DNA from 2 places in the Pseudomonas sp. SDO52101_S400 genome. Region 1 is predicted to be linked to the other one. Evidence: predicted binding sites of a transcription regulator. Region 1 holds the regulator's gene; the other holds the start of a gene.

The links. The regulator sigma-54, encoded in region 1, starts transcription at its own class of promoters, with help from an activator protein. The targets are predictions, from matches to a motif close to ANTGGCATNNANNTTGCTNT.
Region 2: a site for sigma-54 is predicted at 1,402-1,421, ahead of flgB (flagellar basal body rod protein FlgB). Genes of this name have one in related genera too.

Annotation. Positions count from the first base shown of each region.
Region 1 is NZ_JBSVWF010000005.1:155,717-159,121, forward strand. It holds gene rapZ (RNase adapter RapZ) at 1-199, opposite strand, end outside; gene ptsN (PTS IIA-like nitrogen regulatory protein PtsN) at 202-666, opposite strand; gene hpf (ribosome hibernation-promoting factor, HPF/YfiA family) at 678-986, opposite strand; gene ACW9HX_RS03955 (RNA polymerase factor sigma-54) at 1,060-2,553, opposite strand; gene lptB (LPS export ABC transporter ATP-binding protein) at 2,740-3,405, opposite strand, start outside.
Region 2 is NZ_JBSVWF010000059.1:19,858-23,262, reverse strand. It holds gene flgD (flagellar hook assembly protein FlgD) at 1-490, opposite strand, end outside; gene flgC (flagellar basal body rod protein FlgC) at 506-949, opposite strand; gene flgB (flagellar basal body rod protein FlgB) at 953-1,360, opposite strand; gene cheR (protein-glutamate O-methyltransferase CheR) at 1,602-2,429, opposite strand; gene ACW9HX_RS24070 (chemotaxis protein CheV) at 2,477-3,405, opposite strand, start outside.

The DNA.
Region 1 (3,405 bases):
GACTGGGCAGATTGCGCGCATCGATCGATACCGCGACCAGTGGCTGAGACAGTTCCGTATGAACCAGTGCGCGTTCCGCCAGTTCCGGCAGCAGACCGGCCGGCAGATTGTCGATGCAGTAGTAGCCGTTGTCCTCGAGGACATCCAGGGCAGTACTTTTGCCCGAGCCGGAGCGGCCACTGACGATGATCAAGCGCATGTTTAGTGCCCGTTTTGCTCGTCCAGGACAACCTGATACAAGGCTTCGTTGGTGGTGGCGCGACGCAGCTTTTCGCGTACGTCCTTGCGATCGAGCATGCTGGCGATCTGGCGCAGCAGTTCCAGGTGTGCATCGGTGGCAGCTTCCGGGACCAGCAACACGAACAGCAGGTCGACCGGTGCGCCATCGATGGCGTCGAAATCGATTGGGGCTTCCAGATGCATCAAGGCACTGATGGGCGCTTCGCAGCCCTTCAGGCGGCAGTGGGGGATGGCGATGCCGTTGCCAAAACCGGTCGAGCCGAGTTTTTCACGGGCAATCAGCGCCTCGAAGACATCTTGCATCTCCAGATCCGGTACTTCCCGGGCGATCAGGTTGGCAATTTGTTCGAGGGCTTTCTTTTTGCTGCCGCCCGGCACGTTCACGAGGGAACGGCCGGGGGTCAGGATGCTTTCAAGTCGGATCATGGGGGTGGGGGTTATCGACCGGTAGCGCCCTGAAGCAGGCTCTGGGTCTTTTCCTTATGCTTTTTGAGTTGTTTATCAAGCTTGTCGGTCAGCGCGTCGATCGCTGCGTACATATCGGTATGTTCCGCGTTTGCGACGACCTCGTTGCCGGGAATATGCAGCGTGGCTTCGATTTTCTGCTTCAGCTTTTCGACGCACATCGTGACTTGCACGTTGGTGATCTTGTCGAAATGTCCCTCAAGCCTCTTGAGCTTTTGCTCAACGTATTCACGGAGAGGTTGGGTAACTTCCAGTTGGTGTCCACTGATGTTGACTTGCATACAGCTTCTCCTTCGTTGCCAGTGCATAAAGCGGCAGGCCGAAGAGCCTGCCACTGGAACGCTGTAACGTGGCTTACATCAACCGCTTGCGTTCGCTCGAAGGCGCGATCCCGAGGGATTCGCGGTACTTGGCGACGGTGCGGCGAGCCACCTGAATGCCTTGTGCCTCCAGTAAACCAGCGATCTTGCTGTCACTCAACGGCTTTTTCTGATTTTCCGCGGCAACCAGTTTCTTGATGATCGCGCGGATCGCCGTGGACGAGCATTCGCCGCCTTCGGAGGTGCTGACGTGGCTGGAGAAAAAGTATTTCAGTTCATAGATGCCCCGGGGGGTATGCATGAATTTCTGTGTGGTTACCCGGGAAATCGTCGACTCGTGCATGCCCACCGCTTCGGCGATGTCGTGCAGTACCAACGGTTTCATGGCTTCGTCGCCGTACTCCAGAAAGCCGCGCTGATGCTCGACGATCTGGGTGGCCACTTTCATCAGGGTTTCGTTGCGGCTCTGCAGGCTCTTGATGAACCAGCGTGCTTCCTGCAACTGATTGCGCATGAAGGTGTTGTCGGCGCTGGTGTCGGCGCGGCGCACGAAGCCGGCGTACTGGGCGTTGACCCGCAGGCGCGGCACCGATTCCTGGTTCAGCTCGACCAGCCAGCGCTCGTTGTCCTTGCGCACGATCACGTCAGGCACCACGTATTCGGCTTCGGTGGATTCGATCTGCGAGCCGGGGCGCGGGTTGAGGCTCTGTACCAGTTCGATGACCTGGCGCAGTTCATCTTCCTTGAGCTTCATGCGTCGCATCAGCTGGCTGTAGTCGCGGCTGCCGAGCAGGTCGATGTAATCGGTAACCAGACGCTTGGCTTCGGCCAGCCAAGGAGTCTTGGCCGACAGCTGGCGCAATTGCAGCAGCAGGCATTCGCCCAGATTGCGTGCGCCTATGCCGGCGGGTTCGAATTGCTGGATGCGATGCAGGACGGCTTCGATCTCGTCCAGCTCGATGTCGAGTTCCGGATCGAAGGCGTCGAGGATTTCTTCGAGGGTTTCGTCGAGGTAGCCCTGATTGTTGATGCAGTCGATCAGGGTGACGGCGATCAGGCGATCGGTGTCGGACATCGGCGCCAGGTTCAGTTGCCACAGCAGGTGGCTTTGCAGGCTCTCGCCAGCGGAAGTTCGGGTGGTGAAATCCCACTCGTCGTCATCGCTGCTTGGCAGGCTGCTGGCACTGGTCTGGTAGACGTCTTCCCAAGCCGTATCCACGGGCAGTTCGTTGGGGATTCGCTCGTTCCACTCGCCTTCTTCAAGATTGTCGACCGTCGGCGCGGTCTCCTGATAGGACGGTTCCGGAATCTCGGTGTTGGGCTTCTGTTCGGCGTTGTCGGCCATGGGATCGGAGTTGTCGAAGTCGTCGCCGTCTTCCTGGCGTTCGAGCATCGGATTGGATTCCAGAGCCTCCTGGATTTCCTGTTGCAGATCCAGGGTCGACAATTGGAGCAGGCGGATGGCCTGTTGCAGCTGCGGTGTCATCGTCAGCTGCTGGCCCATTCTCAAGACTAGCGATGGTTTCATGGCAGGGGCTTAACACCTTATTCGCCGGCGCTATGCGCCATCCACTACAGGGCGCCGGAGCGCCAAACTTAAGCAAATTATATGCCTGAAACTGTCGTGTTTGCCTAGAGCGCTGTAACAATAAAAGCGTATAAAAATGCGCTTCAACGTTACAGCACCCGGACGGCTGGTCGAATGCTGTCGCGCTTAGAGGCGGAACTCGTGACCCAGATACACTTCCTTCACCAGATCGTTGGCGAGGATGGTCGCGGAATCGCCTTCGGCGATCAGTTGGCCGTCATTGACGATGTAGGCCGTTTCGCAGATATCCAGCGTCTCGCGGACGTTGTGGTCGGTGATCAGTACACCGATGCCCTTGGCCTTGAGGTGGTGGATGATCTGCTTGATGTCGCCCACGGAGATCGGGTCGACACCGGCGAACGGTTCGTCGAGCAGGATGAATTTCGGCGCGGTGGCCAGTGCGCGGGCGATTTCCACCCGGCGACGCTCGCCACCGGACAGGCTCATGCCGAGGTTGTCGCGGATATGGCTGATGTGGAATTCCTGCAGCAGGCTTTCCAGCTCCTTGCGACGTCCGGCCTTGTCGAGCTCCTGGCGGGTCTCGAGGATGGCCATGATGTTGTCGGCCACCGACAGCTTGCGGAAGATCGAGGCTTCCTGCGGCAGATAGCCGATACCGGCCTTGGCGCGGCCGTGCATCGGTTGGTGGCTGACATCCAGGTCGTCGATCAGCACGCGACCCTGATCGGCCTGCACCAGGCCGACGATCATGTAGAAGCAGGTGGTCTTGCCGGCGCCGTTGGGACCGAGCAGGCCTACGATCTGACCGCTGTCGATCGACAGGCTGACATC
Region 2 (3,405 bases), on a different contig from region 1:
CGCGACTGCCCAGATCGATGGTGCGAACGACCGTGCCGCTGCTGTCGGTGATGCTGACGGTGCCGCCGGCAATCGACGACGGAACGGTGACCGAACCGGTCATGCCTTTGCTCGGATCGTCGAGCTGGACCGAGTTGGTCTGCACGATCACGTTACGGCCAACCAGCGACGAAGCCTGCAAGGCTTGCGACGAGTTGTAGTTGCCGGCCAGCGAACTCACGGTGCTGTTGAGGGTGGTGATCCCCTCGAGGCTGCTGAACTGCGCGAGCTGGGCAACGAATGCACTGTTGTCCTGCGGGTCGAGAGGGTTCTGGTTTTTCAGCTGGGTTACCAGCAATTGCAGGAACGCATCCTTGCCCAGGGCCTGGCCGCCGGTGGCGCTGTTGGTAGCCGAAGCGATGCCGCCGGTGGTCGTGCTACTGGTCTTCTTCGAAGAGTTGGCCAGTATGTCGTTCATCGTCAGGCTGCTGGTGGTATCGGTAACACTCATGGCAGTCGCCCCTTATCACTGACCGAGGGTCAGCACCTTCTGCATCATGGTTTTGGCGGTGTTCATCATTTCGGCGTTGGTCTGGAAGGACCGGCTCGCGGAAATCATGTCGGCCATTTCTTCCACCACGTTGACGTTCGGGTAGTAGACGTAGCCCTTGGCGTCGGCAGCCGGATGGTTCGGCTCGTAACGCGCCTCGAGATTGCTCTGGTCTTCGACCACGCCGAGCACCTGTACGCCCTGGCCTGCAGCGTCCTGGTTCTGGAACAGCGAGTTGCTGCCGCCGCTCTGGCCGCCCTGGAACATGGTGGCGAACACCGGGTGACGGGCGCGATAGGTCTGGTCGATGCTCGACGAGACGGTTTCGGCGTTGGCGATGTTCGAAGCCACGGTGTTCAAACGCGTGGTCTGTGCGCTCATGCCGCTGCCGGCAATGTTGAAAACGCTGGACAGGGACATGGATTACTCTCCGCGCAGGGCTGACACCAGCCCTTTGAATTTGCTGTTGAGCAGCGTGAAGCTGGCCTGGAAGCCGACAGCGTTTTCCGCGTAGTTCGACTGTTCCAGCTGTGCGTCAACGGTGTTCTGGTCGATCGATGGTTGCATCGGCGTGCGATACATCAGCGACTCGTCGCCATTGCCCAGGCCTTCAGCTTCGATGTGACGGCTGTTGGTCATGTTCAGGGCGATGGTGCCGTTGGCGTTCTTCTGGCTCTGTGCTTCGAGCACTTTGGAGAAATCCAGATCCCGAGCCTTGTAGTTCGGGGTGTCGGCGTTGGCGATGTTGTTGGCCAGGACTTCGGCACGCTGGGCGCGGAAGCCCAGGGCTTTTTCATGAATTCCGAGCGCTTTATCGAAGCTGATGCTCATGTCGGGAACCTTCAGGTGACCGGGTTTTTCGTAACAGGGTTATAGCAAGCGTCGTGCCAGTTTTAAAAAGCCCCGGATTCCGGGGCTTTGCAGGGGATCGGCAAGGCGGCAATGCCAGAAAAGCGGCAACGGGTTTCCGCCGGATGCCGCTTTTCTGCCGCTTGCCGTCACCGCGAAAACCGTCAGGCATAAAAAAACGGGAGCCCCTGAGGACTCCCGTTTTTTGTGTTGCCGGTGCCAGTCACTTCGCCTGGTAAATGATCCCCGGGCTGCACTGGACCATCTGGTAATGATCCGGCAAACCGTTCAGCGCTTCGGAAGCGCCGAGGAACAGATAACCGCCCGGCTTCAGCGTGCTGTGAATGCGCAACAGGATGTCTTTCTTCACCTCGGCGGAGAAGTAGATCAGCACGTTGCGGCAGAACACGATGTCGAACTTGCCAAGGCTTGCGTAGCTGTCGAGCAAGTTGAACGAGCGGAACTCCACCCGGTTCTTGATCGGTGCCTTGATCACCCAGCGCCCCGGCCCTTTCGGGTCGAAGTAGCGTTGCAGACGATCAGCGGACAAACCGCGACCGATCGCCAGGCTGTCGTACTCGCCGGTCTTGCAGTTGGTCAGCATGCTGCCGGACAGATCCGTGGCAACGATCTGTACGCCCATCTTCAACTGACCGATGTTGGTCCGTTCGAACTCGTCGATCGACATCGACAGCGAATAGGGTTCCTGACCCGACGAACAGGCCGCCGACCAGATCCGCAGACGCTGGTTGGGAGCCGCCTTGATCGCCTCGGGCAGCACCTTGTTCTTCAAGACTTCAAACGGATAGGTGTCGCGAAACCACAGGGTCTCGTTGGTCGTCATGGCATCGACCACCTGCTCGCGCAAACCGCTGCGCGGCTGGGTCTGGATGCGCTGTACCAGCTCACCCAGGGACTTGATGCCTTGCTGCTCCATCAGTTTGTTGAGACGGCTCGAGACCAGGTACTGCTTGTTTTCACCGAGCAAAATGCCACAGGCTTTTTCCAGGAAGACCCGGAACTGTTCGAAATCCAAATTACCCGTAGACAAATGATGCCGCCTCTTAAATCGTGTTGATCGCCGGGGACGAAAAGTCCCTAGCTGATATCTGCTGCTTTGATCCGGTCGACTACCCGGGATGCCAGGTCATCAGGACGGAATTTGGCCAGGAAGTCATCGGCACCGACCTTCTTGACCATCGCCTGGTTGAACACACCCGACAACGAAGTATGCAGGATGATATGAAGCTTTTGCATGCGAGGGTCGCTGCGGATTTCAGCCGTCAGGGTGTACCCGTCCATCTCCGGCATCTCGATGTCGGAGATCATCATCAGGAACTCTTCTTCCGGCTTCTTGCCCTCATCGACCAGCTTACGCAGGTAATCCAGCGCCTGCTTGCCGTCGTTCAGCGCCACCACTTCGACACCAACCGTCTGCAGGCAACGCGTCACCTGCTTGCGCGCCACCGACGAGTCATCGACCGTCAGCACCCGCAGAGACAGCGCCTTGCTCTGGGTCTCGACATCCACCACGCCGACCGAAATCGCTTCCGGTGTCGGTGCGACTTCCGCCAGCACCTTTTCGACGTCGATGATTTCGACTAACTGATTGTCCACCCGAGTCACAGCAGTCAGGTAATGATCGCGACCGGTCCCCTTGGGTGGCGGATGGATCTCTTCCCAGTTCATGTTGACGATACGTTCCACCGAGCGCACCAGGAAACCCTGGGTCTTGGTGTTGTATTCCGTGATGATCACAAACGGACTGTTCTTGTCTTTCAACGCCCCGGAACCGGTTGCCATTGCCAGATCAAGGATCGGAATGGTCGCCCCCCGGATATTCGCCACCCCGCACACGACAGGACTGGACTTGGGCATCAGCGTCAGTTGCGGGCACTGCAGCACTTCCCGAACCTTGAACACGTTGATCCCGTAGAGCTGCTGGCCGTCGAGACGGAACAACAACAGCTCCAGGCGATTCTGCCCCACCAGTTGCGTGCGCTGGTTCACCGAATCCATTACACCAG